One region of the Mesorhizobium sp. M0626 genome, then DNA from elsewhere that is predicted to be linked to it. Evidence: predicted binding sites of a transcription regulator. Region 1 holds the regulator's gene; each other region holds the start of a gene.
What was found. The regulator PhoB, encoded in region 1, activates phosphate uptake and scavenging genes when phosphate is short. The targets are predictions, from matches to a motif close to TGTCATNNANCTGTCAT.
Positions count from the first base shown of each region.

Region 2: a site for PhoB is predicted at 4,406-4,422, ahead of NKI37_RS14335 (RNA degradosome polyphosphate kinase). Genes of this name have one in related genera too.
Region 3: a site for PhoB is predicted at 2,158-2,174, ahead of phnC (phosphonate ABC transporter ATP-binding protein). Genes of this name have one in related genera too.
Region 4: a site for PhoB is predicted at 3,535-3,551, ahead of NKI37_RS03245 (esterase-like activity of phytase family protein). Genes of this name have one in related genera too.

Region 1 covers NZ_JAMYQD010000006.1:70,673-77,753, forward strand. The annotation lists gene pstC (phosphate ABC transporter permease subunit PstC) at 1-993, shown strand, start outside; gene pstA (phosphate ABC transporter permease PstA) at 990-2,306, shown strand; gene pstB (phosphate ABC transporter ATP-binding protein PstB) at 2,324-3,148, shown strand; gene phoU (phosphate signaling complex protein PhoU) at 3,190-3,894, shown strand; gene phoB (phosphate regulon transcriptional regulator PhoB) at 3,911-4,600, shown strand; gene NKI37_RS08975 (ROK family protein) at 4,631-5,866, opposite strand; gene xylF (D-xylose ABC transporter substrate-binding protein) at 6,132-7,081, shown strand, end outside.
Region 2 covers NZ_JAMYQD010000010.1:80,624-87,704, reverse strand. The annotation lists gene NKI37_RS14345 (DoxX family protein) at 1-264, shown strand, start outside; gene ppx (exopolyphosphatase) at 526-2,058, opposite strand; gene NKI37_RS14335 (RNA degradosome polyphosphate kinase) at 2,058-4,250, opposite strand; gene NKI37_RS14330 (zinc-finger domain-containing protein) at 4,485-4,730, shown strand; gene NKI37_RS14325 (FAD-dependent monooxygenase) at 4,750-5,988, shown strand; partial or broken gene NKI37_RS14320 (TIGR02117 family protein) at 6,211-6,877, opposite strand; gene NKI37_RS14315 (amino acid ABC transporter ATP-binding protein) at 6,983-7,081, opposite strand, start outside.
Region 3 covers NZ_JAMYQD010000024.1:85,440-92,520, reverse strand. The annotation lists gene phnK (phosphonate C-P lyase system protein PhnK) at 1-588, shown strand, start outside; gene phnL (phosphonate C-P lyase system protein PhnL) at 797-1,504, shown strand; gene NKI37_RS27285 (DapH/DapD/GlmU-related protein) at 1,501-2,118, shown strand; gene phnC (phosphonate ABC transporter ATP-binding protein) at 2,249-3,106, shown strand; gene phnD (phosphonate ABC transporter substrate-binding protein) at 3,255-4,163, shown strand; gene phnE (phosphonate ABC transporter, permease protein PhnE) at 4,220-5,176, shown strand; gene phnE (phosphonate ABC transporter, permease protein PhnE) at 5,177-6,544, shown strand; gene NKI37_RS27260 (sugar phosphate isomerase/epimerase family protein) at 6,625-7,081, opposite strand, start outside.
Region 4 covers NZ_JAMYQD010000002.1:238,661-245,741, forward strand. The annotation lists gene NKI37_RS03225 (substrate-binding domain-containing protein) at 1-212, opposite strand, end outside; gene NKI37_RS03230 (sugar phosphate isomerase/epimerase family protein) at 329-1,237, opposite strand; gene NKI37_RS03235 (Gfo/Idh/MocA family protein) at 1,234-2,265, opposite strand; gene NKI37_RS03240 (LacI family DNA-binding transcriptional regulator) at 2,461-3,486, shown strand; gene NKI37_RS03245 (esterase-like activity of phytase family protein) at 3,648-5,123, shown strand; gene NKI37_RS03250 (L,D-transpeptidase) at 5,202-5,996, opposite strand; gene NKI37_RS03255 (MATE family efflux transporter) at 6,173-7,081, shown strand, end outside.

The DNA of each region.
Region 1 (7,081 bases):
GCCGTGCTGACCTTCGCGCTGTCGGTCGCCGGCGCCTTCTATGCGCTGAGGCAGATCGCGCCGCGCGCCAGGGCGCGCAACAACGTCGAGAAGCTGATGCTGTGGGGGCTGCTTGCGGCCTCGACCATCGCCATCCTGACCACGGTCGGCATCGTGCTGTCGATGCTGTTCCAGACCATCACCTTCTTCGAGAGCGTGTCGCCGATGAGCTTCTTCTTCGGAACGGTGTGGGATCCGCGTTTCGCCGCCGCCGGTTCCGGCGGCAGCCAGGGTCAGTTCGGCCTGATCCCGCTACTGGCCGGCACGCTCTACATCGCCGCCGTTGCGCTTCTGGTCGCAGTGCCGGTCGGGCTGATGTCGGCGGTCTACATGTCCGAATACGCCTCGCGCAGCGTCCGGTCGGTGGTCAAGCCCGCGCTTGAACTGCTGGCCGGCATCCCGACCATCGTCTACGGCATCTTCGCCGTGGTCACGCTCGGACCGTTCTTGCGCGACCTGTCGGCGGCACTCACCGGCGGCTCGCCCTTCATCCAGGGCCAGAGCATCTTCACCGCCGGTCTGGTGATGGGCGTCATGCTGATCCCGGTCGTGTCCTCTTTGTCCGACGACATCATCACCGCGGTGCCGCGCGCAATGCGTGACGGCTCGCTCGGCCTCGGCGCCACCCGCTCCGAGACGATCAAGCGGGTGATCCTGCCGGCGGCACTGCCCGGCATCGTCGGCGCCATCCTGTTGACGGCGTCGCGCGCCATCGGCGAGACGATGATCGTCGTGCTGGCGGCGGGCGTCGCCGCCAATCTGACGGCCAATCCGTTCGAGGCGATGACGACCATCACCGTCAAGATCGTCAACCAGCTGACCGGCGACCTCGAGTTCAACTCGCCGCAGACGCTGGTCGCCTTCGCGCTCGGCCTGACGCTGTTCGCGCTGACGCTGGTGATGAACATCGTCGCCCTCTACATCGTGCGCAAGTACCGGGAGCAGTACGAATGACCGACATCCCCCTGGACACGATGGCGGGCGCCGTCGCGCGACCGCGCCGCGACATCGGGCTGAAGGCGCGCTATGCCGCCGAACGCCGGTTCCGCATCTATGGCGTGATTGCGATCTCGGTGGGCCTGGCGTTCCTGGCCATCATGCTGATCACCATCGTCTCGAAAGGCTACACCGCCTTCTGGCAGACGACGGTGACGCTGCCGGTCACCTTCGACGAGAAGGTGATCGATCCCTCCGGCAAGCGCGCGACCGACCCTACCGTGCTGATCAAGGCGAACTATCCCAAGCTCGCCGAAAACGCGCTGGTGGCCAAGCTCGGCATCGATCCGGCCAACAAGCCGATGATGCTGAAGCTCAAGGGCTTCCTGTCGGAAGGCGCCCGCGTCCAGCTGCGCGACATCGTCTCCGCCGATCCGTCGGTGATCGGCAGGACGCGTGACGTCGACATCCTGGCTGCCGCGAACCTCGACTCGGCCTTCAAGGGCCAGATCGACCTCGGCGTCGATGAAGCGCGCCGCAAGGTGTCCAACCAGCAGATCGACTGGATGAACAAGCTTAAAGCCGACGGCGTGATGGCCGAGCATTTCAACACCGGCCTGTTCACCTATGGCGCCTCCAGCCGGCCCGAAACGTCGGGCATGGGCGTGGCGATCATCGGCTCGTTCTACATGATGGTGATCGTGCTGTTGCTGGCGCTGCCGATCGGCGTCGCCGCCTCCATCTATCTGGAGGAGTTCGCCAAGAAGAACCGCTTTACGGACCTGATCGAAGTCAACATCAACAATCTCGCGGCGGTGCCGTCGATCGTCTTCGGTCTGCTTGGCCTTGCCGTGTTCATCAACTTCCTCGGCATGCCGCGCTCGGCTTCCTTCGTCGGCGGCCTGGTGCTGACCTTGATGACATTGCCGACCATAATCATCGCCACGCGCGCCGCCCTCGCCGCGGTGCCGCCGTCTATCCGCTCGGCGGCCCTAGGTCTCGGCGCCTCCAAGATGCAGATGGTGTTCCATCACATCCTGCCGCTTGCCGCCCCAGGCATCCTTACCGGCACCATCATCGGCCTGGCGCGTGCGCTCGGCGAGACAGCACCGCTGCTCTTGATCGGCATGGTCGCTTTCGTCGCCGATTATCCGACGACGCCTTTCGATCCGGCGACCGCGCTGCCGGTTCAGATCTATATGTGGGCAAACGAGGCTGAGCGCGCTTTTGTCGAGCGCATGTCCGGCGCCATCATCATCCTGCTCGTCTTCCTCATGGCCATGAACATCACCGCGATCGTGCTCCGGCGCCGCTTCGAGCGGCGCTGGTAGAAAAAAGGCAATTTGGTATGAACATCATGACCGAACAGTCCCTTGAGAATGCAGTGGGCGACAAAATGAACGCCAAGTCGAACGAAGTCATCAAGATGCGCGGCGACAAGGTCGGCGTCTTCTACGGCGAGAAGCAGGCGTTGTTCGACGTCAATCTCGACGTGCGTCAGAACCAGGTGACGGCGCTGATCGGCCCGTCCGGCTGCGGCAAGTCGACCTTCCTGCGCTGCCTCAACCGCATGAACGACACCATCGATTTGGCGCGGGTGACCGGCAAGATCACGCTCGATGAAGACGACATCTACGACAAGAACATCGATGTCGTCGAACTGCGCGCCCGCGTCGGCATGGTGTTCCAGAAACCCAACCCGTTCCCGAAGTCGATCTACGAGAACGTCGCCTACGGCCCGCGCATCCATGGGCTGGCCAAGCGCAAGTCCGACATGGACCAGATCGTCGAGCAGAGCCTGAAGAAGGCTGCGATCTGGAACGAGGTCAAGGACCGCCTGCAGGAGCCCGGCACCGGCCTGTCCGGCGGCCAGCAGCAGCGCCTGTGCATCGCGCGCGCCATCGCCGTGTCGCCGGAAGTGATCCTGATGGATGAGCCCTGCTCGGCGCTCGATCCGATCGCCACCGCCCGTGTCGAGGAGCTGATCGACGAACTGCGCCAGAACTACACGATCGTCATCGTCACCCACTCGATGCAGCAGGCGGCGCGCGTGTCGCAGCGCACGGCGATGTTCCATCTCGGCTATCTCGTCGAGGAGGGCGCCACCGACAAGATGTTCACCAACCCCGACGACAAGCGCACCCAGGACTACATTACCGGCCGCTTCGGCTGAGCCGTCCGGCGGGTGAATTTTCAGGCACGAGGACCAAGATCATGGGTGAACATACCGTCGCCTCCTTCGATGAAGAGCTCGGGCAGATCAGCAAGCTGATCCGCGACATGGGCGATCTGGCAGGCTCGATGGTCAGCGGCTCGACCAGGGCGCTGCTCAATTCGGACAATGCGCTGGCACAGCGTGTCGTTTCCGACGACGCCATCATGGATGCGCGCCAGCGCGAACTGGACGACCGCGCCATCACGCTGATCGCCAAGCGCCAGCCGATGGCCAACGATCTGCGCGCCGTGGTCGGCTCGATCCGCATGGCCGGCGACCTCGAGCGCATCGGCGATCTCGCCAAGAACATCGCCAAACGCGTCGGCACCGTGGGCTTGAGCGTCACGCCGCGCGACCTCTCGCACTCCATCGATGCCATGGCGCAGCTGGTGCTGATCCAGGTGCAAGGCGTCGTCGAGGAATATGCCGCCACCGATGCGGCAGCTCTTGCAAAACTCAGGAATGACGACGAGCGCATCGACGTCAAATACACGTCCGTGTTTCGTGAGCTCTTGACCTACATGATGGAAGACCCTCGCAACATCACCGCCTGCACGCATCTCTTGTTCTGCGCCAAGAATCTTGAGCGCATCGGCGATCATGTCACCAACATCGCCGAAAATGCGTATTATGTGCTGACCGGCCAGCAACTGCCCGCCAATCGTCCGAAGCAGGACGAGACGGCGATGGCCATGCCGGCCTGATGAGGGTGAACTGCCGATGATCGCGCCACGCATCATGGTCGTGGAGGACGAGGAGCCGCTAGGCGTGCTCCTCCGCTACAACCTCGAATCCGAAGGCTATCACGTCGAGGTGGTGACACGCGGCGACGAGGCCGAGATCCGCCTGCAGGAAAACGTGCCCGATCTCCTGGTGCTCGACTGGATGGTGCCCGCTGTTTCCGGCATCGAGCTCTGCCGGCGGCTTAGAGTGCGGCCCGAAACCGAGCGGCTGCCGATCATCATGCTGACCGCGCGCGGTGAGGAAAGCGATCGCGTGCGCGGCCTGTCCACCGGTGCCGACGACTATCTGGTCAAGCCATTCTCGACGCCGGAGTTCATGGCGCGCGTGAAGGCGCTGCTGCGCCGGGCCAAGCCGGAAGTGCTGTCGAGCGTGCTCAAGGTCGGCGACATCGTGCTCGATCGAGAATCGCACCGGGTCTACCGCAAGAAGAGCGAGATCAGGCTCGGACCGACCGAGTTCCGGCTGCTCGAATTCATGATGCGCCATCCCGGCCGCGTGTTCTCGCGCAGCCAGCTGCTCGACAATGTCTGGGGCGAGACGATCTACATCGACGAGCGAACCGTCGACGTCCATGTCGGGCGCTTACGCAAAGCGGTCAACAACGGCCGCATGCCGGATGTCATCCGTACCATTCGCGGCGCCGGCTACGCGATCAGGGAAGACTAGGATGCTGCGCGTCGCGCCGTTGCCGGCCATTCAGGCGACATGCTTGCCGGATTTGGCCTGAATGCCCGGCGCGAAAATCTCCTGATCGACGAAGCCGAGCGCGCGCATGGCACAGCCTTCGCGGATCAGCGGCAGCTCGTTGGGCTCGGTGTCGAAGGAGATCGATTTCGAGTGCTGGCCGCCGGCGGTCTGGGCGATCGCTTCGCGCAATGCCGGTTCGATCAGGTCGAAGGCGGCGGCGCTGACGCCTACCATGGCGACGGGTGCCGGATCGATCAGCGCAAACAGGCTGCCGAGGCCGAAGCCGAGCGCCTCGCCGGCCTTGCGATAGGCTTCGCGCTCCGGGCCGTCGGTTTCGCGGGCGCGCGCGGCGAGTGCGCGCATATCAGCGTCGCCGATATCGACCGGCTCGGCATCCTCGCCCATCATTTTGGCGCTGCGCCAGATGGCGTAGTTTCCGGCATAGGCTTCCACGCAGCCGCGCCGCCCGCAGCGGCAGAGCGCGCCGCCCGGACGGTGGATCATGTGGCCGAACTCGCCGCCCGAGGAATGGGTGCCGGTGAACAGTTCGCCTTTCAGCACCAGGCCCATGCCGATGCCGTGCGATAAGAGGATGGCGATAAAATTGTCGCGGTAGCGCTCGGGCTGGCGCCATTGCAGCGCCACCGCCATCATGTTGCAATCGTTCTCCATGGTGGCAGGAATGCCGAATTCCGCTTCCAACATATCGGCGAAGGCAATGTCGGTCAGTGGCGTGATCGGCGACCACAGCATGGCGCGCGCCTGCGAATCGGTGATGCCCTGGATGCCCATGGCAATGCGGGCGATGCTCTGGACATCGAGGTCGGGATCCTCAAGCCGCCGCCGGACGATTGCTACGCATTCGCCAATCAGCTCGTCGCGCGGCTTGGTCAGCGTGTCCAGCCGGCGCTGTTCCTCGGCGACGACGTGGCCGGCATAGTCGATGACGGTGACGGACAGGAAATTGAGCGACAGCACGACGGTCATCACCGCCGCCGCTTCCGGGTTGAGGCCAAGGCCGACCTGCGGCCGGCCGCGTTTCAGTGCGCCTGTCTCGCCAGGTTTGCCTTCAATCAGGACGCCTTCTTGAATCAGATCAGACGAGATTGCCGATATGGTCGAGTGGCTGAGGCCGGTGGTCGCCGCAATCTCGGTCCGCGACGGCTGGCCGGCCCGGCGCACGGCCGAAATCACCATGGCACGGTTGCGACGGCGCAGATCGTCGTGGCGGATTCCAACCGACATTTGTTTCCTCCCGGCCTCCTCGCGCCTCATGATAGTGAAGGCGTTCGACGGCACCAGCCAAATATTGGCAGACGCCGGCAGCCCTGTCATTGTTTATTGCGGACCTCGAAAAAATTCGGCAAGGCCATCAGAATCCATCAGAATCGATGTTGACAGCGCCTTATCATTGAACCAGTATTTTTTCGAGGCTCGAAAAAATAGGGCCTCTGTGTGCCGGCCCTCGGGCCAGTTTTGTCGCGCCGCACGCGGCGCAGGGAGGATTATGATGAACAGATTTGCAGCCGCCATGCTGGCGGGTGTCGCCATGTCGCTGGCGCTGATGTCGGTCGCGCAGGCGAAGGACAAGGTCATCGGCGTGTCGTGGTCGAACTTCCAGGAAGAGCGCTGGAAGACCGACGAGGCGGCGATGAAAACGGCGATCGAGGCTGCCGGCGACAAGTACATTTCGGCCGACGCGCAGTCCAATCCCGGCAAGCAGCTGACCGACGTCGAAAGCCTGATCTCGCAGGGCGCCAACTCGCTGATCATCCTGGCGCAGGACGCCTCGGCCATCGGCCCGGCGGTGCAGAAGGCGCTGGACGAAGGCATTCCGGTCGTCGGCTATGACCGCCTGATCGAGAACAAGGACGTCTTCTACCTGACCTTCGATAACAAGGAAGTCGGCCGCATGCAGGCCCGCGAAGTGTTCAAGGCGAAGCCCGAAGGCAACTATGTCTTCATCAAGGGCTCGGGCTCGGATCCGAATGCCGATTTCCTGTTCTCGGGCTCGATGGAAGTGCTCAAGGAAGCCATCGACTCGGGCAAGATCAAGAATGTCGGCGAGGCCTATACCGATGGCTGGCTGCCGGCCAATGCCCAGAAGAACATGGAACAGTTCCTGACCGCCAATGACAACAAGGTCGATGCCGTGGTTGCGGCCAATGACGGCACCGCCGGCGGCGTTGTCGCCGCGCTGACGGCGCAGGGCCTTGCCGGAACGGTTCCGGTCTCCGGCCAGGACGGCGACCATGCCGCTCTGAACCGCATCGCGCTCGGCACGCAGACGGTGTCGGTGTGGAAGGACGCGCGCGAACTCGGCAAGAACGCCGCCGAGATCGCCTCGCAGCTTGCCGATGGCAAGAAGACGGGCGACATTGCCGGCGCCAAGGACTTCACCACGCCTGGCGGCAACACCGTCAAGTCGCTGTTCCTGACCCCCGTCGCGATCACCAAGGA
Region 2 (7,081 bases), on a different contig from region 1:
TGGGGCACCGGGCTGTTCGAGTTGATTGCCGGTCTCTTGATACTGGTCGGCTTTCAGACGCCGGTCGTTGCGATACTTCTTGCCGCTTTCTGCATCGTTGCGGGCTCCATCGGCCACTACGGCCAGGGCGGCGATGACCCGATGCTCACCTTCCTGCACCAGCAGATGCTGATGAAGGATATTGCTATCGCCGGTGGATTCCTGGCGCTAGCCATGGCCGGCGCCGGGGCCTGGTCGATCGACGGGCGCCGCGCCGCGGTCTGATATCGTCAAATATCGTCCCGGTTGAACCATCGATGCCCGAGGCAGGTCGACCCCCACTCCGTCTCGGCTTCGCCGAGCCACCTCTCCCCCGATCGACGGGGTAGAGGAAGGGCGCGAGCCTATTGCCGCCAACGCTTTCCAACGAGGCTCCCTTCCTTTCCCTCCGGAGGGGAAGGTGGCGCTGCGAAGCAGCGACGGACTGAGGAAGCCGGTCCTCGAACGCGAGTTCGACGACGACATGGTTTTGCTGTCAGGCCGCGCCTACTTCACCGACACGCTCTGCCCACCCTCGACCGCCAGCACCAGCCGGCGGTTGGTGATCCGCGCCAGTTGCGCCAGCCGTCCGGCCGGGCGTTCGCCGTAAAGATCGGAAAGTGAGGCCGGCAGCACCAGCGCCAACGTGCCATTGCCGCGGTTTTCCCATTTCAGCCGCGGCATGACGCCGGGCATGGCCGCAGTCAGCAGATAGACGACGCGCAGCACCGCCGCCAGGATGCGGGCGCGCTCGAGATAGCGCGGCGTCGCCAGGCCGCGGATTTCCGGCGCCGCATCGTTGAACACGCCTTCGTGGCGGAACAGGCCGACCAGCGCCAGGAAGGCACGGCCGGGGTGATCGACGCCAATGAAGGAGGCGTGGGCAATGATGTTGAGCGACTGCTTGCCGCGATATTCCGGGTGTGCGCGCCAGCCTATATCGGCCAGCAGACAGGCAGCGTGGCGATAGCGCGCCTCATCCTCCGTCTCGTCGATGCCGAAGGCGGCAAAGGTCTTGTCCGTCCATTCGACAAGCTCATGCGCATGGGTGACCGAGCGCGACCGCAGCCGCGCCAGTTCCTCCGAAGCGGAGACCAGCGGATCGGCCTTCTGCTCGGCAGGGTCGAGCAGCGAATAGAGAAACCCTTCGCGCACGCCCAATGCCGAGACGATGATCTTCGACGGCTGCATCGCCGCCATGATCTCCTGCAGCACGACCGCGCCATAGGGCAGCAGCGAACGGCGGTTCTTCGACACGCCTTCGATGCCCTTGACCTTCTCGATCTCGCCTTTCGCCACCTGCTTCAGGAAATTGGCGGCGCTTTCGACACCGATCTCATAGTGGTGCATGACGCCAAGCGGGTAGTTGGTCATTTCCATGTGCAGCCGGGCAAGGTTTCGCCAGGTGCCGCCAACGGCGTAAAAGGGCCGTCCCAGCCCGCCCTTCAACAATTTGGCGCGCGCCAGTTCGTCGCGGGTGATCTTTGCCGCCTGGGCGAGCGAATTCCTGGCCATGTCCTGCAGCCGCAGGCCACCCAGCGGCAGCGTGATGCCGTCGCCGATCGCCTCGCCATTGATGTCGATAAGCTCCAGGCTGCCGCCGCCAAGATCGCCGGCAATGCCATTGGCGGGGTGGAAGCCCGAAATGACGCCAAGCGCTGAATAATGCGCCTCCTGCCGGCCAGTGAGCACGCGGATCTCGGTCTTGAGCACATCCTGGGCGCGGTGGATGAAGTCGGGTCCGTTGATCGCTTCGCGGGCCGCGGCCGTTGCCAGCACAAACATGTGCTCCGCACCCGCCTGGTCGGAGAGCGCGCGGAAACGGCGGAACTCCTCCATCGAGCGCGTCACCGCCTCGGGATCGAGCTTGCCGGTCGAAACGATGCCGCGGCCGAGACCGGCCAGCATCTTTTCGTTAAACAGCAAGGTCGGCGAGCGCGCCAGCCCTTCATAGACGACAAGGCGGATCGAGTTCGAGCCGATGTCGATGATGGACAGCGGCCGGCGATCCTGCAGCCGGCCTTGGGACGTTGAAATCATCAGCCGGTGTTCTTCTTGCGACGCTTGAACTGCGCGATGCGCTTGGGCGCATGCGACTTCAGCGCGTCACCCCGTCCCGACAGGCTCGGATTGGTCATGAAATATTCCTGCGCGTTGAACGGTTCCTCACCCTCCTCCAGCACGACGCGCCGGGAGGTTCCGTCAGCCAATACGTCGAAACTTTGCTGGTTGTCCATGATGTTGCCCAGCATGATCTGGCCAAGGATCTGTTCATGCACCGTCGGATTGGTGATCGGCACCATAGTCTCGACGCGGCGGTCGAGATTGCGTGGCATCAAGTCGGCCGAGGCGATGTAGACGATCGCCTCGTCCGACGGCAGGCCATGGCCGTTGCCGAAGCAGTAGATGCGGCTGTGTTCGAGGAAGCGGCCGACGATCGACTTGACCCTGATGTTTTCCGACAGGCCGGGCACCTGCGGCCGCAGGCAGCAGATGCCCCGCACGACGAGATCGATCTCGACGCCGGCACGGCTGGCGTCATAGAGCGCGTCGATGATGTTGGGATCGACGAGCGCGTTCATCTTCATCCAGATGCGCGCCGGACGGCCAGCCAGCGCGTAGGCGACCTCGTCGGCAATGTGCTTGAGGATACGGCTGCGCAGCGTAAACGGCGAGATGGCGATCCGCATCTCATCGGTCGGCTCGGCATAGCCGGTGATGAAGTTGAACAGCTGGGCGACATCGCGCGCGATCGTCGGATCGGTGGTGAAGAAGGACAGGTCGGTGTAGATGCGCGCGGTCACCGGATGGTAGTTGCCGGTGCCGAGATGGACATAGTTGCGCAGCTTGCCGTCCTCACGCCGCACCACGAGCGACATTTTCGCATGGGTTTTCAGTTCGAGGAAGCCGAACACGACCTGGACGCCGGCGCGTTCGAGGTCGCGCGCCCAGCGGATGTTGGCTTCCTCGTCGAAGCGCGCCTTGAGCTCGACCAGGGCGGTCACCGACTTGCCGGCCTCGGCCGCGTCGACCAAGGCGCGCACGATCGGGCTGTCGTTGGAGGTGCGGTAGAGCGTCTGCTTGATCGCCACCACCTCGGGGTCGGCCATCGCCTGGCGCAGGAATTGGACCACCACGTCGAAGGACTCATAGGGGTGGTGGACGACGATGTCCTTCTCGCGGATGGCCGCGAAACAGTCGCCGCCATGCTCGCGGATGCGCTCGGGAAAGCGTGGATTGTAGGGGGTGAACTTCAGGTCGTCGCGTGGCACGGCGACGATCTCGGAAATCTGGCTGAGCGCCAGCGGGCCGGTCAGAACGCTGATGCGGCTCGAAGAGACGCCAAGCTCGCCGGCGACGAACTCGCGCAATTCACCGGGCATCGACTTGTCGAATTCGATGCGGATGACCGAACCGCGGCGGCGCCGCTTCAGCGCCGTCTCGAACAGGCGCACGAGATCTTCCGACTCTTCCTCGACCTCGATATCGCTGTCCCGGATGATGCGGAAGGTGCCGGAACCCTTGACCTCATAGCCGGGGAACAGCTTGCCGATATAGAGGCCGACAGCCTCCTCCAGTGGAATGAAGCGAACGTGCTGCTTGCGGTCGGGCAGGCGGATGAAGCGCTTCAGCGCCACCGGCAGGCGCAGAAGCGCGCTCATCTCCTCGCCATTCTTGCGGTGGCGCAATTGCAGCGCCATCGAGAAGCCGAGATTGGGAATGAACGGAAACGGATGCGCCGGGTCGATCGACAGTGGAGTCAGGACCGGGAAGACCTGGTCCTGGAAATGATCTTCCAGCCAGACTTTCTCATCCTTGGTCAGTGCATCGCGGGTGATGCTCTCAATGCCTTCCTTGTTGAGCAGCAACATCAGCGCCGAAAGGCTGTTCTGCTGGTCCTCCTGCAGCCGCTCGACCTCGCGCAGCAATTGTTCCAGCTGCTGCTCCGGCGTGCGGCCGTCGGGGCTCTTGAGCGCAATGCCTTCGCGCACCTGGCCGGCAAGGCCGGCGACGCGGACCATGAAGAATTCGTCGAGATTGGCGGCTGAAATCGACAGGAAACGGACGCGTTCGAGCAGCGGATGGTGCTGGTTCTGGGATTCCTCGAGCACACGCCGGTTGAACTGCAGCCAGGAGAACTCACGGTTGACGAACCGATCGGGGTTGCCGCCCTCGGGGCTCGCCACTTCGACATTGATGAATTCGCTCTGCACCGGCTTCAGTTCGTTCATGGTTCCTGCTCTTCCCCCGCCAACCGTCCCTTGGAGCGCCGCTGGACGTGCCATGCCTCTAACACGCTTTTGTGGCGCATGACCCTTCGGCGAAAACCGTTCCGATTTCAGGGACATGCACTTAACCGGCTCAACGTATCCTCTGACAGGCTTTTGCGACAGTTTCATTTCATCGATCTTGCAAACAGGCCTGTTATGTTCCAGATGCTTTTCGACGAGATCAAGGAGACGACGATGGCAGGCGGTTCCATTCCCCATTTCCAGAACGATGCGGGCCATCCGGCAATCGACATCGGCGTCAAGGAATTCATGTGCACCGGCGCCAACCCGCCCTTCGACCACCCGCATGTGTTCCTCGACATGGGCGACGACAATGAAAAGGTCTGTCCCTACTGCTCGACGCTCTACCGCTATTCGGCGAAGCTGAGGGCGACGGAAACGCTGCCGGCCGGTTGCCTTTATATCGACCAGGCCGCCTGATCCTTCCGCGACAAGCCCGATGGAAGACATCAGGTCCCGGCAGGTCATAATCGCCGGGGCCGGCATCGCCGGGCTGACCGCTGCCCTTGCCTTCGCCGGACGGGGTTATCCGGTAAAGCTGATCGAACAGGCACAGCACCTAGACGCGGCCGGCGCCGGCATCCAGCTTTCGCCCAACGCAACACGCATTCTTCGACAACTCGGCGTGCTCGACCGGCTGTTGCCGGCAGCGTTGCGGCCGGAAGCGGTCGTGCTCAAGGACGCCGGGACGCTGCGCGAACTGGCGCGGGTACCGCTCGGGCACGCCGCCGAAGCGCGCTGGCAGTCGCCTTATCTCGTTGCTCACCGCGCAGATCTGCAGGCAGCGCTGTTGGCGCAAATGGCTGAACGGCCGGAGATTGAGCTCATCACCGGCGCCCGCGTGACCGGCATCGTCAAAGACGCGCAATATGTCGCCGTGACCGCCGAAGTGGACGGCCGCGAGATCGAGGCAGGCGCCAAACTCCTGATCGGCGCCGATGGCGTCTGGTCGGCGGTCCGGGCGCAACTCGCAGGCGAGGACTTCGTCAAAAGCCGTTTTTCGGGCGAACTCGCCTGGCGGGCTACAATCGCAGGCGACGGTGCGGCCGGAGAGGCCTTTGCCGCGATCGGCGCCGCCGACTGCGTCACCACGTTCCTGCATCCAGGCTTCCACATGGTCGCCTATCCCGTCAGCAAAGGCCGGGCCTTCAATCTCGCCGCCTTCACCAAGGGTGAGCGCATGGCCGAAGGTTGGTCGGGCCATGCCGATCCCGCGATCCTCACGGCTGCCCTGCGCGGCACCGCGCCGGGCCTGACGAAGCTTGTGGCACTGGCCGGCCCATGGACGGCCTTTCCGATCCACACCGTCGAACAACAGCGGTGGACGAGCCCGCAGGGCATCGCGCTGATCGGCGACGCCGCGCACGCGATGACGCCGTTTGCGGCGCAAGGTGCCGCGATGGCGATCGAAGATGCCATCACGCTTGCCGACGCTATCGCCGATTTCCCTGGCGATCTGCCCAGAAGTTTTCGAATCTGGGAAAATCTTCGGCGGCCGCGTGTCGCCAAGGCCGCGCGTCGTGGGGCCGTAAACCGCCTCGCCTGGCATGCTGCCGGCCCGGTGGCGATCGCCCGCAATCTGTTCCTGGCCATGCGCTCGCCCGACAAGCTCGCCGCCGACCTCGACTGGCTCTATGGATGGCGAGCGGACACTCGGCAGTCCAGATCGTCGACGTAGCGATCCTTCCCACCCCCCTCTGTCCTGCCGGACATCTCCCCCGCAAGGGGGGAGATTGGATGTCGCCGTCGCCTTCGCCAAAATCGCCGGCGTTGCAGCAGGAGCGCCGCGGGCAAAACGGCTGATCTCCCCCCTTGCGGGGGAGATGGCCGGCTGGCCAGAGGGGGGTGCGTGCCGCTGACTTCAAAAGATCCAACACTGTCGCGGTGCGATGAAGGACTGCTAGTTATAAAACCGCATTGAAAATCCCAGCGAGGCCGGCAGCGGGTTTCCACCAGCCGGTGCGCAGGCCGGCGGTGCGCAGGCCGGCGGCTGTCCAGGTGTTACAGCCGACAAGCGCGTTGAATTGGCCGTTCGCCTCGAAGAAGCGGTCGAAGCTGGAATAGGCGGCGTTCTCGATGACGACCGGACCATGCGGCCCTTGCTGGAAACTCGCGTCGATATAGTCGAGCAGCGCTGCAAAACGTTCCTCATCGATGTCGAAACCGGTGACAGCAGGGTGCGGCTCGGCGATGGCCCCGGCGATATCGACATGCATGACCGAGGCGTCCAGTGTCAGCGCCTTGAGGACGGGCACTGTCTTCAGCTGCGACCAGCTCGGCGTCTCCAGATAGAAGGCCCGGCCGCCCCAGCCAAAGACGATGTAGCGCACTTCCGGGGTGTCGACAGGGATGCCGGCAGCGACCAGGAAATGGAAGCGCCGGCGCACCTCGTCATCGACGGGAATGGCGATGTCGGTGTGGATCGGATTCTCCAGCACCAGAATATGGCGCGTGCCCTCACCCGCCGCTGACGCCGGCCACAGCGGACGCGGCACCAGCGTGCCGAGCGTGGCAGCGAGCGCGACCACGATAATCAGCATGGCCACGAAACGCAGGGCTTTTCTCATGCGGCGGCGGCTTTGTGTTTCAATGGAGAAGATCAACCCCGACCCCAGATAGCAAAAGAGCCCGGCCGCATTACGGCCGGGCTCTTTTGGTTCGCATGAAAATGCTCAGTGCAGGATCTGCGACAGAAACAGCTTCGTGCGCTCGTGGCGCGGATGGTCGAAGAACTCGGCCGGCGTGTTCTGTTCGACGATCTGGCCCTGATC
Region 3 (7,081 bases), on a different contig from region 1:
AGCTACCGCATGCGCGACGGCCAGTTCCGCGAACTCTACCGTATGAGCGAGGCCGAGTGCCGCTTCCTGATGCGCACCGACTGGGGCTTTGTTCATCAGAACCCCGCCGACGGCTTGCGCATGACGGTGTCTGCCGGCGCCAATGTCGGCGAGCGGCTAATGGCGGTCGGTGACCGCCATTACGGCAAGATCCGCGCCACTGCCGTCGACTGGCTGTCGCGCGTCGAGATCGACGAGGACCGCATCGACGACGAGCCGCGCGCCTTTTCCGGCGGCATGCGCCAGCGCCTGCAAATCGCCCGCAACCTCGTCACCGGACCGAGGCTGGTGTTCATGGACGAGCCGACCGGCGGCCTCGACGTCTCGGTGCAGGCGCGCCTGCTCGATTTGCTGCGCGGGTTGGTCACCGATCTCGGCCTGGCGGCCATCGTCGTCACCCACGATCTCGCCGTCGCCCGGCTTCTGTCGCAGCGTATGATGGTGATGAAAGACGGCCGTGTCGTCGAAAGCGGCCTGACGGATCGCGTGCTCGACGATCCCCGCGCGCCTTACACGCAATTGCTTGTTTCCTCGATTCTACAGGTGTGAAGATGGCGCCAAGGCACCCCCCTCTGGCCTGCCGGCCATCTCCCCCTCAAGGGGGGAGATCAGCAGCTTTTATGTCCCGCCCCTTCTACGATGCAGAAGAATGGCGAAGTCGAACGCGACAGCCAATCTCCCCCCTTGAGGGGGAGATGCCTGGCAAGGCAGAGGGGGGTGTTGGCCCGCGGACGAACAACGATTGGAGAACCTTCTGATGCCGACGCCCCTCGTTGTTTCCGGCGTCGCCAAAAGCTTCACCATGCATCTGCGCGACGGCATCAGATTGCCGGTTGTCGCCGGCGTCTCATTCTCGATCCGGGCCGGTGAATGCGCCGTGCTCGGCGGGCCTTCCGGCGCCGGCAAAAGCTCGATCCTGAAAATGCTCTATGGCAATTATGCCGTCGATGAAGGCCAGATCATCGTTCAGCATGAGGGCGGCCTGATCGATCTCGCCATCGCCAGCCCGCGCACGGTGCTTTCCGTGCGCCGCCAGACGATCGGCTATGTCAGCCAGTTCCTGCGCACCGTGCCGCGCGTCTCCGCGCTCGACGTGGTCGCCGAGCCGCTGGTCGAACGCGGCGAGGACCGCGAGAGCGCGCGGAAAAAAGCACGCACCTTGCTGGGGCAGCTCAATTTGCCGGAAAAGCTCTGGGCGCTGCCGCCGGCGACTTTCTCGGGCGGTGAGCAGCAGCGCGTCAATATCGCGCGCGGCTTCATCGCCGAGCATCCGGTCTTGCTGCTCGACGAGCCGACAGCTTCGCTCGATTCGAAAAACCGCAACGTTGTGGTTGCGTTGATCGCCGCCAAGAAGGCCGGCGGTGTCGCCTTGCTCGGCATCTTCCATGACCCGGATGTGCGTGACGCCGTCGCCGATCGCATCATCGACGTGACCTCTTTCGCCGCCGGAAAAATCGCTGCATGAGCAGGAAACTATCGGAAGCGCCGTTGGTCCACGCCACGGCGCAGGTCGAGAACTCGACATTGGGGCGCTGGACAGAGATCGCCGACCGCAGCCGCGTGTCCGAAAGCATCCTCGGCGACTATTCCTACATCATGCAGGACTGCGTCGTCTGGTGCGCGACCATCGGCAAGTTCTCCAACATAGCCGCCGCCGTGCGCATCAACGCCACAAACCACCCGACCTGGCGGCCGACGCTGCATCACTTCACCTATCGCGCCTCCGACTATTGGGACGACGCCGAGCACGAAACAGAATTCTTCGCCCAGCGCCGCGCCAAACGCGTCTCCATCGGCCACGACACCTGGCTCGGCCACGGCTCGACCATCCTGCCCGGCGTCACCGTCGGCGATGGTGCTGCCGTAGGCGCCGGCGCTGTGGTGTCGAAGGATGTCGCGCCCTACACCATCGTTGGCGGGGTGCCAGCCAAGCCGATCCGCGAGCGTTTCGATCGCCGCACGGCCGAACGCTACCAGGCGCTCGCCTGGTGGGACTGGGACCACGCCAGGCTGCGCGCCGCTCTCGACGATTTTCGCGTACTCGAGGCAGACGCGTTCCTCGAGAAATACGGCGCCTGATCGGGTGCGACCACCCCCACTTGCCGCACGGCTGTGGAGCGTAACAAAACTGACATCGTGATGACATGGCAGGTTCATGTCGCTGCGCTAGGCGAGAACCAGACGATCAATTCAGGTCTGGAACTCTTCGATGTTATCGACCCCTGCCACGCTCGAAATCCGCGGCGTCTCGCGCCGATTTGGCAAGAACACCGCTGTCAGCGCCATCGACCTGTCGATCCCGCAGGGCCAGATGGTCGGCATCATCGGTCGTTCCGGCGCCGGCAAATCCACCCTCCTTCGCATGATCAACCGTCTCATCGACCCCAGCCAGGGATCGATTTTTTTTGACGGTGCCGAGGTCTCGCGACTGCGTGGCTCGCCGCTGCGACGCTGGCAGCGCGACTGCGCCATGATCTTCCAGCAGTTCAACCTGGTGCCGCGCCTCGATGTGCTGACCAATGTGCTGCTCGGCCGTCTCAATCATCGCTCGACCTTTTCCAACCTGCTCGGCATGTTTACCCGCGCCGAATGCGCTGAGGCGATTGCAGCACTCGAGCGCCTCGACATCGCCCGCACCGCACTGCAGCCAGCCGGCACGCTGTCTGGCGGCCAGCAGCAGCGCGTCGCCATTGCCCGCGCCATGATGCAGCAGCCCAAGGTGCTGCTCGCCGATGAGCCGATCGCTTCGCTCGACCCGCTCAACGCCAAGGTGGTGATGGACTCGCTGCAGGACATCAACCTGCGCGAAGGCATCACCGTCGTCACCAATCTGCACACGCTGGACACCGCCCGCACCTATTGCAACCGCATCATCGGCATGGCTGCCGGCAAGATCGTCTTCGACGGTCCGCCGGAAGCGCTCAACCGCGAGGCCGTGCGCCTGGTCTATGGCGCCGACGGCAACGGCGTCGATATCTCCGAGGCCATCACCTCGACCAGCATCGCCTACAAGCAAAAGATCGCCGCATCCGCCAGCCCGCTCGAGCCCGCATTCCCCGGGTACTGATCCATGATCCCGAAAAGTGGATACCGGTTTTCGGAAAAGATCATGGACCAAAACTGAGCCGCACTGGATCGACCGCCCGCGTCAAGGGCACTTGCAAAGATCAAGAACGCTGCCGGCGCGGGGCCGGAACTTACAGGAGAGACATCAAATGTTCAGGAAGATGGTATTCGGCGCCGTTTCGGCTCTCGCCATGGCAACCAGCGCCGCGCATGCGGCCGACCTCAAGGAATTCCGCGTCGGCATCCTCGGCGGAGAGAACGAAACCGACCGCCTGCGCAACTATCAGTGCCTGGCCGATCACCTGAAGACCGAATTCGGCTTCGAAAAGGTCTCGCTGTTCCCCGCCGCCGACTATGACGGCGTCATCCAGGGCCTGCTCGGCGGCACGCTCGACTTCGCCGAACTCGGCGCTTCCGGCTACGCCAGCGTCTACATCAAGGACCCGAAGGCGGTCACCCCGGTCCTCACCACCCAGCAGACCGACGGCGCCACCGGCTATTATTCCATCGGCCTGGCGCTGAAGTCTTCGGGCATTACCGACATCAAGTCGGCCAAGGGCAAGAAGCTCGGCTACGCCGATCCGGACTCGACCTCGGGCTACCTGATCCCGCTGACCCAGATCCCGAAGGACACCGGCGCCTCGAACGACGCCTACTTCGCCTCGACCCAGTTCAATGACGGCCATGAAAACAACATCCTCGCCGTTCGCGACGGCAAGGTCGACGTTGCGGTTGACGATTCCTCCGGCATCGGCGACTTCAAGAACGGCTACACCTCCGGCACCTTCCACAAGGTCACCGCCAAGGGCGCCGTCGACCCCAACGACTTCGTCGAAGTCTGGCGCTCGGGCCTGATCCCGAACGGCCCGCTGGTCGTGCGCACCGCGCTCGGCGACGACATGACCGCCAAGCTTGCCGCCTTCTTCACCGACCTGCCGAAGAAAGACAAGGCCTGTTTCGAAGGCGTCGAAGGCGGCGACTTCACCGGTTACGTCCCGGTCAAGCCTGACTTCTACAACGTCATCGTCGAAGCCCGTAAGGCAGCCATCGGCGGCTGACGGCAAAATCAGAAAGGGCGACGTGAAAAACGCCGCCCTTTTTGCATGTCCCGATCATGACCATCTCAGCAACAGCCCGCTCCAACGCGACCCTGCAGGTAGCCAACGCTTGGCAGCGCCAGATATCGTTGCGGCGGCTTTATACCATCCTCGGCATCGGCCTGCTGCTGGCGGCGACGCTGTCGAGCATGTGGTTCGCCGACGAGGCCAATGCCGGTCACTTCTGGGACCGGCTGCCGCATATATTCGACTTCCTCAGCTGGCTGATCCCGAAGGACTGGAACGACGTCTGGCGGGCGCTGTTCGACATCGCCTCGCCGCATGACACCGGCACCCAGGAGTTCAACTTCCCGCTCGGCCGCGTCTATGTCTGGGGCGGCTTCTACATCCCCGAATATTTCGAGCTGATGCTGACCACACTCAACGTGGCGCTGGTCTCGACTTTCATCGGTTTCATCTTCGCCGTGCCGTTTTCGTTCATCGCCGCGCGCAACCTGACGCCGCATCCGGCGCTGCGGCTCGTCGTCAAGCGCTTCATGGAATTGCTGCGCGCCTTTCCCGAAATCGTCATTGCCGGCCTGTTCGCCGCCATTGTCTCGACCGGGCCGATCGCAGCCATCATCGCCATCGGCCTGCATTCGATCGGCGCGCTCGGCAAGCTGTTCTATGAAATCAACGAGAACATCGACATGCGCGCCGAAGAGGGCCTGAGAGCGGTCGGCGGCAACTGGTTCGAGCGCGTGCGCTTCGCCGACCTGCCGCAGGTGCTGCCCAATTTCATGTCCTACACATTGCTGCGCGTCGAGATCAACGTGCGGGCCTCGACCATTATCGGCGCCGTCGGCGGCGGCGGTATCGGCGAGGAACTGAAGCTCTCGATATCGCGCGGTTTCGGCGCCAAGACGGTGGCGTTGGTGCTGCTGTTGTTCACGACGATCTTCATCGTCGACCAGTTCTCCGCCTGGCTGCGCCGCAAGCTGGTCGGCGAGCAAGCTTTTCTGATGAGCGCTTAAATGACCGCTTTGACCACTGATCAGGTCCAGTCGATCGAGGAACGCTATCCGCAAATCTTTCGGCGGCCGGCCTACAAGCGATTCGCGCCGCTGTTCCTGTTCGGCGGCATCCTGCTCTACCTCGTTTACGCCTTGTGGTTTTTCAACCTGCCGCAGGTGATGCGCGACTCGCATTGGGAGCGCCTGCCGCTCTTCCTGACGCAATGGATCAGCTACGATCTGCAGCCTGAATTCCGCCTCGACCAGCCTGAAATCACGCCGAAATACCCGCGGTTTTCAGCACTCGGCGAGAACCCAGATCCCGACTGGGTTGTCAAGAACGCGGATGGCACCTTCACCGTCCTGATCGATGGCGCGGCCAGGTCCGTCACCTTCGACAAGACCAAAGCGACGATCGTCGCCAATGGCGAGATGGTGCCGGTGGCGCTGACCAGCGGTAAGCCGGTAATTACAGGTCCGGTGCCTGGCTGGATCACCGCGCATGACGACGAGATCGTCGCCAGGATGGGCTTTGTCGGCGAAGTGCGCGTCACCGTCGATCGCGTCAAGGTCCGCAAGCGCTTCCTCGGCTGGGCAAATTTCGTCTTCGACACGCGCTCGCCCTTCTTCGGCAAATCGGCCAGTGAAGTGATCTCGCTGATCTGGTCCGGACCGGAACTTAAGCCTGGCACCTCGAACCTCGCGCTCGCCGGCGACAACATCTGGAACAATGCGCAGTGGCAGCATGGCGACGTCTGGACGAAACTGCTGCAGACCATCGTCATGGCCTTTCTCGGCACGTTGCTCGGCGGCCTCGTCGCCTTCCCGCTCGCCTTCTTCGCCGCCCGCAACATCACGCCGAGCGGATTGTTCGGCCAGGTGCTCAAGCGCTTCTTCGATTTCATGCGATCGGTCGACATGCTGATCTGGGCGCTGTTCTTCACCCGCGCCTTCGGCCCGGGACCGCTCGCCGGCAGCGCCGCGATCTTCTTCACCGAAATAGGCACGCTCGGCAAAATCTATTCGGAAAGCCTGGAAAACATCGACGACAAACCGCGCGAGGGCATCAAGTCGACCGGCGCCAACGGCCTGCTGGTGCAGCGCTATGGGGTCATGCCGGAAGTGATCCCGGTCTTCATCAGCCAGACGCTCTACCAGTGGGAATCCAACACAAGAGGCGCCACCATCATCGGCGCCGTCGGCGCTGGCGGCATCGGCCTGAAACTCTGGGAAGCCATGCGCACCAATTCCAACTGGGCCAACGTCTTCTACATGGTGCTGCTGATCCTGCTCGTCGTGTTTGTGTTCGACAACATCTCGAATTTCCTGAGGCGCCGGCTCAGCCGGACCATCCATGATTACAACAGGATGCAGGCCGAGGAGGGGTGACGTGCGAGGGACAGCACCCCCCTCTGTCCTGCCGGACAGTGGGGGGTGTGAAGGAACGCAGCACTCCTTGGGCGGCGCGGCTAAGCCGCCCGCTTCCACCCATCCCTGATATGCCTGTATCCCTCGCGATAAACCGCTTCCGGCGTCTCGGAAAAATCCCGCCACACCTTGGTCGCCGCCGCCAGATCCTTCAGCGACCTGCCAAACGCCTCGATCGTCAGCCAGTCGTCATAGCCGCTCTTGCGGATGGCCGCGAAAGTCTCTTTCCACGGAATGTTCCCGCGTCCCGGCACGCCGCGATCGTTCTCCGAAATGTGGATGTGCACGACATTCCTGCGGTGCTTCGTATAGGCGCCGATCGGGTCGGCTTCCTCGATATTGGCGTGGAAGGTGTCGTACATCGCCTTGATGTGCGGCCGGTCGATGGCATCGACGTGCTCGGACAGATCGGCCATCGTGTTCAGCAGATAGCACTCGAAACGGTTGAGCGCCTCCAACCCGATGGTAACGTTCCGCTTGCCGGCATGATCGCCAATG
Region 4 (7,081 bases), on a different contig from region 1:
CCGAGATCGGACGCCGCCTGCTTGGCGCCATTATAGACGATGGTACCGAAAGCGTCGCCTTCGGCGCCGCCGACGAAAAAGCGGATGTGGACATCCTTGCACCACTGGGCGTCGAGCGCCTGCGCCGGCAGAGTGAAGATGGCGGCGCATAGCGCCGTGGCGGCGGCCACGACGGTCGAGCGCAGAAGTGTCGTTCTCATTGCGATGCTCATGCACGTTCCTCCCTTTTGTCCTCGGTGAGCCGAGGGGTTTCGTCATTCGCTTTTCGGCAGTGCTTGTCGGCAGTGCTTGGCAATCTGTCAGGCCGGCTCCTCCCACCGGCCCTCGGTCACGCCGGGTTCGGCAGGTAGGTCGCTCCTCCCCGGCATTGCTTGAGGTATTCCAGCCCGCGCACCTGGCCTGTGATTTCGAGGTCGCCGCGATAGACCGGGTCGTGCCAGCCCTCGATGTCGATGGCGCCCTTGTAACCGGCCAGCCGCAATTCGCTGATCACCCGCGTCCAGTCGCTGTCGCCAAAACCGGGCGTGCGCATCTGCACGAAGGGCAGCTTGCCGAACACGCCGTGCTCGCGGATCACATCCCAGCGCACCGTCGCGTCCTTGCCGTGGACATGGAAGATGCGCGGCGCCCATTTGCGGATCTGCGGCATCGGGTCGATGAGATAGACCAGCTGATGGCAGGGCTCCCATTCGAGGCCGAGATTGTCGTCGGGCAATTCGTTGAACATCAACTCCCAGGCATCGGGATTGTGGGCGATGTTCCAGTCGCCGGCCGCCCAGTTGCCATCCATCGCGCAATTCTCGAAGGCGATGCGCACGCCCTTGTCTGCGGCGCGCCTGGCCAGCGGACCCCAAACCTCACGGAAGCGCGGCAGGCTGTCTGTCAGCTTCTTGCCACGCAGACGTCCGGTGAAGCCGCTGACGATCGAAGCGCCGAACAGATGCGCATTGTCGATGACGGTTTCCCAGGCCGCGAGCACGCCGCGATCGACCTCGCCATCCTCCAGCGGATTGCCGAACACGCCGATCGACGACACGGCGACATCGGCATCGCCCATCGCCTCGCCAATCTCACCGGCGAGCCGCGCCAAATCCTTGCCGCCCAGCGTCTGCCAGAAGAAGGGCTGGATGCTCTCGAAGCCGAGCGGCAGAATCTCTTTGATGTAGGCGGCCGGGTCTTCGAGATTGGCCCGCACCATGGTGCCGATCCGGATGTCGAGAAGCGGGTTTGGCATCATGATGCTTCCTGTGTGATTGCGACGCGCCGTCCGGTCTCGGCGCTTTCGATGGCGCCAAAAACCATGGCCAGGCTTTTGATGTTGTCGCTGCCACGGGTTTCCGGCTCGCTGCCGGTCTCGATGGCGTGGATGAAATCCTTGATGATGCCGAGATGACCGCCGACGCGGTCGGCGGAATCGAGCGGCGGTACTGTGATGGGCTGGGTCAGGTCGAACAGGCCATCGCGGACCGACAACACAACCTCGGCCTTCAGTCCGTCCTCGCCGTCCCAGACCAGGCTGCCGTGCTCGGCGACGATGCGCCACGTGCTCTCCCAGCTGGTGCGGAAGCCCGCCGCGCACCAAGAGCCTGCATAGGTGAACACCTTGCCGCCGCCGAGATCGAAGATAGCGCTGGCCGACGATCCCTGCCGGTACCAGGAATTCGCCGGCTCCCATTCCTGGCAAAAGACGCCGGCGGGATCGCCGCCGACCATGTAGCGGGCGGCGTCGAAAGTATGGATCGCCATGTCGAGCAAAAGCACATGCGCCATCTCCTCGCGGAAGCCGCCGAAATGCGGCGCGACGAAGAAATCGGCATGGATGCTGGTTGGCTTGCCGATGGCGCCGGAGTCGAGAAAGCGCCTGATGCGCCGGACATTGGCGACGTAGCGGCGGTTCTGCACGACCGCATGGATACGCCCCGCGTTACGTGCGGCATCGACGATGGCGCGCGCATTTTCTGGAGTATCGGCCAGCGGCTTTTCCGTCAGCAGATGGCAATTATGGGCAAAGGCGGCAAAGGCGACGTCGCGCCGGGCGGCGGGAACCACGACATCGAACACCGCGTCCGGCCTGGTCTGGTCGAGCACCGCATCCAAGCTGGTGCCGATGACGGCGCCGTCAAGCCCGTATTCGCGCGCCCTCGCCTTCGCCCGTTCGGCGTCGAGATCGACCAAGCCGACAATGGCCAGCCCGTCGATCTGCCTCGCGGCATCGAGCCAGGCCTTGCTCATCGCTCCACAGCCGACGAGGACGGCATTCATCATCCGGCATTCCTCCCGTCCGGCCCCTCCAGACCGAATGTCACGGCATTGACGGCACCACCGTAAACGTTTTTCCGTAAACGTTTACGAGAACACACCCGATGGCCTAGAATGTCAATCGGCTGTCCGCGAAAATCATCCCGAAGCCTTGGCCTGAGCGGCAGCCGGTGCTAGCCAAGGGTCGGGGGAGAGAAGTCCTTGGCGTCCAGCATCCATGACCTCGCGCGTCACCTGAACATTTCGATCGGCACCGTGTCGCGGGCGCTGAACGGCCGCGCCGACGTCAATGCCGACACCCGCCAGCGCGTGCTCGCCGCCGCCAAGCAGCTGAACTATTCGCCCAACCAGTCCGGCCGCAGCCTGCGGCAAGGCGCCACCCATTCGATCGCCTTCATGCTGCAACCGCATCCGGGGGACCAGCAATATGGCGAACCGTTCTTCATCCCGTTCCTGATCGGTCTGCAAGGCCGGCTTGCCGAGTATGGCCTGGATCTGATGGTCGTCATGGGTGAGCCCGGTCAATATCAGCAGGACAGGCTGCGCCGAGTGGTTGAGACGCGCCGGGCCGACGCGGTCGTGTTGGCCAACACACGGCGGGAAGACGATCGGATCGACTATCTCAGCAAGGCCGGCTTTCCCTTCGCCACGCTTGGCCGAAGTCAATCCGGCGACGACACCTATCCTTCGCTCGATATCGATTTCGAGAGGGCGGGTGATGAAGCCGTCGACCGGCTGGTCGCGCGCGGCCACCGCCGCATTGCCGCCATCCGCCCTTCGCTTGATCTCAACTTCGGCTACCTGTTCCTCGACGGCTACCGCAAGGCGCTGAAGCGGCATGGTATCGAAGTCGACCCCGGCCTGATCGCCGACGGCTTCATCAACGAGGCCGGAGGCTACCAGGTGACGCCGCGCGTGATGCTCTCCAAGGACCGGCCCACAGCCATCATCTTCAACAATGACGCAATGGCGCTCGGCGGCTGCAAAGCACTGGCCGAGATGGGCATCAGGCCCGGCCACGACATCGCGGTGATCGTCATCGTCGACACGCCGCTCTGCCGTTATTTCTCGCCGGCGCTGACCGCCTTCCGTCCGTCGCTGGAGCCGATGGGCCGGCGGCTGGCCGAAATGTTGCTGGCCTCGCTTCCCGCCTTTGCCGGCCCGGAAGGTCCGCGCATCATCCGCGAAGTCTGGCCGCTGGAGCTGATCGCCCGCGACAGCGATTGATAGTGCGTCTCTCCCTTCTCCCACAAGGGAGAAGGAAGAGGCCCGCTCTGTCACGCAAGTATCATGTTCGCGTCCTAGACCGCTTTGCGAGAGGGCGACATCGTCGATGCGATGCGGTGGCCCCTTTGCGCCGCTCAAGGCTTGTCACAAAGAGGATCTCCATGAAAATCTCGCACCGAACCGTGTCGCTCGGCGCCGCGCTGGCGCTGTTTACCGCCCTGACCCCTGCCCTTGCCGACAGCACAGCCACCGTTGGTGGCTTCGTCAACAAGGGCCTGGTCGGCGTCGGCCGCATCCCGGCCGATCAGAAGGACAAGTTCGGCGAGACCTTCGGCTCCGGCTCCGGCATGTCGATCGACGCCGCAAGCTGGACCCGTGGCGCGGACGGCTACAAGGGCTCGCTCTGGTTGCTGCCGGACCGTGGCTACAATGTCGTCGGCACCACCGATTACCGGCCGCGCCTCAACACTATTCGCATCGAGTTCACGCCGGTAGCACTAGGCGCCACGCCCACCTCCGGCCAGGAACAGACAGGCGTCAAGGCGACGCTTGCCGATTCCCTGCTCCTCACCGACGACAAGGGCGCTGACGCCACCGGCCTCGATCCGCTCAACGGCGTGCGCGCGGCCAATGGCGACCTGCCGATCCTGCCCGAGGCCAATGGCAAGCTGGCGCTCGACAATGAGGCGATCGCGCGGCTGCCCGACGGCACCATGTTCATCTCTGACGAATACGGCCCCAACATCTACCGCTTCTCGGCCGACGGCCATCTGTTGTCGGCAACGCAGCCGCCCGCCGCTTTGGTGCCGATGCGCAAGGGCGCGCCGAACTTCGCCTCCGACAATCCGGGCCCCGGTGCAGCCGAACCCGATCCGAAGGATCCCGAAACCGGCCGCCAGAACAATCAAGGCCTCGAAGGCATGGCGCTGACGCCGGACGGCAAGTCGCTGATCGCTGTGCTGCAGTCGGCGCCCCGCCAGGATGGCGGCGATTCGCCCGCGACGCGCCAGAACACCCGCGCGCTGGTCTACGACGCCTCCGACCCGGCCCATCTCAAGCTGGTGCATGAATATGCCGTGCCGCTGCCGGTGTTCAAGGACGCCAAGGACAAGACCAAGGTCGCCGCGCAGAGCGAAATCGTGGCGCTGTCCGACAAGACCTTCCTGATGCTGGCGCGCGACAGCGGAAACGGCCAGGGGGTGAAGGGCGATACTTCGCTGCTGCGCCAGATTTTCGTCGTCGACGTCTCTGGCGCCACCGACATTGCCGGCGGCGCCTTCGATGCCGCCGACAAGCCGCTGGCGCCCAAGGGCGTGCTCGACCCCTCGGTGACGCCGGCCAAGCTGACGCCGTTCATCGACATCAACGACAACAAGGAACTCGGCCGTTTCGGTCTGCATGACGGCAAGCCGAACGACAAGAACAATCTCTCGGAGAAGTGGGAAGCAATGTCTGTGGTCAGCCTGCTCGATCCGGCGCTGCCCGACGACTATTTCCTGTTCGTCGGCAACGATAACGATTTTCTCACCCAAGACGGTTTTCAGGTCGGCGCGCCCTACAAGGCCGACGACGGCGCCGATGTCGACACCATGTTCCTGGTCTATCAGGTCACGCTTCCGGGCCTCGCCAACAAGTAGCCGTATACGGAAAGGCGGACGCGCCCGGCGCGTCCGCCTCTAACCGTCTGTCGGCGATCAGCGATGCCGTGAAGGCACCTATTTCAAAATCTCCGCATCCCTTGGCACGCCGGCATCGATCGGCTCGGCGGTCCGGCTCGACACAGCCATGATCTTGCCCGCGGCCGACAGGTTCGGGCGCACATAGACCTGGGCTACGCCGTTGACCCGGCTGTAGAGGTCGATGATGTCCTGGTTCATGAAGCGCACGCAGCCCGACGACGCGTTCTTGCCGATGGAATCCCATTCCGGCGTGCCGTGCAGCCGGTACATCGTGTCCTTGCCGTCGCGGAACAGATAGAGCGCACGCGCGCCGAGCGGGCTCTGCGGTCCCGGCGGCATGCCGTCCTTATATTTCGCCAGTTCCGGCCGGCGCTGGATCATTTCCGGCGGCGGCGTCCACACCGGCCATTTCTTGCGCGCCTGGATCACGGCGCTGCCGGTCCAGCCAAACCCGGCCTTGCCGAGGCTGACGCCATAGCGCATTGCCTTGCCGCCGTCGCGCACCAGATAGAGAAAATGCTCGGATGTATCGACGACGATCGTGCCGGGTTTTTCGCCGGTCGGATCGTCCACGATCTGGCGCACGAACTTCGGATCGAGCTTGGCCACGGGGATTGCCGGCAATGAAAAGCCCTCATCGACGCGCGCCGAATACATGGTGGCGGCATCGCCGAAAGCGGGCTCGGGTGCGGGTGCCGGCGCCGGCGTCGGCGGTACTGCCACATCAGTGGTTGTGCAGGCCGAAAGTGCCATGGCAGCGGCACCCAAAGCGGATGCTCCCAGAAACGCGCGCCTATTCAGGCGCTCGGAAAATAATGGATTGTCGGACATGATCCCCCCGGTTTGCGGCCCCTCGCGGCGATGACCCATAGCCCATTACGCAAGCTTTGAGAACCTGATCGCCTCAGCCGCGTTAAGCTTGATGTTCCGATGCCGCATCGACCTTGTCCGTTAAATCGGCGATCATTGCCGGGCGGACTTTGAGATGAACCTTCGCCGAACAGCCCATGGACGAAAAAATACCACCGCGCCGGCGCACCGGCGATCTCACCAGCGGCCCAATCCCTCGCACGCTGCTGTTGTTCGCGCTTCCGGTGCTCGGTTCCAATGTGCTGCAGTCGCTCAACGGTTCGATCAACGCCGTCTGGGTCGGCCGCTTCCTCGGTGAATCGGCGCTGACGGCGACCTCAAACGCCAATCTGGTGCTGTTCCTGATTCTCGGCACCGTGTTCGGGATCGGCATGGCCGCGACCATCCTGGTGGCGCAATCGGTCGGCGCCCGCGACCTGCCCGAGGCGCGGCGCATCGTCGGCACCAGCGCCAGCTTCTTCTTCCTCGTCTCGGCTATCTTCGCCGTCTGCGGCTGGATCTGGGTCGACGCCATCCTCAACACACTGGGCACCCCGCCCGATGCGCTGCCGCTGGCGCGCTCCTATCTGCGTATCATCTTCGTCGCCGTGCCGATGATGAATCTTCTGTCCTTCGTCATGACGGTGCTGCGCGGTGCGGGTGATTCGCGCACGCCATTCTTCTTCATGGCGCTCGCCGTCGTGCTCGACATCATCCTCAATCCGCTGCTCATTCGCGGCATCGGCCCCTTCCCCGAGCTCGGCATCGCCGGCTCCGCCACCTCGACGCTGATCGGCCAGACAGTGAGCGTGATCGCCATCCTCGTCGTGCTTTATGCCAGAAAGCATCCGCTGCGGCTCGCCGGCGCCAACCTCGCTCTGCTGCGGCCGGATCCGGCGCTGCTCAGGATCGTCGTCTTCAAGGGCGTGCCGATGGGCCTGCAGATGATCGTCATTTCGGCGGCGGCGCTGACCGTCATGGGCATCGTCAACTCCTACGGCTCGCAGGTCGCCGCCGCCTACGGCATCGCAGCGCAGCTGTGGACCTATATCCAGATGCCTGCACTG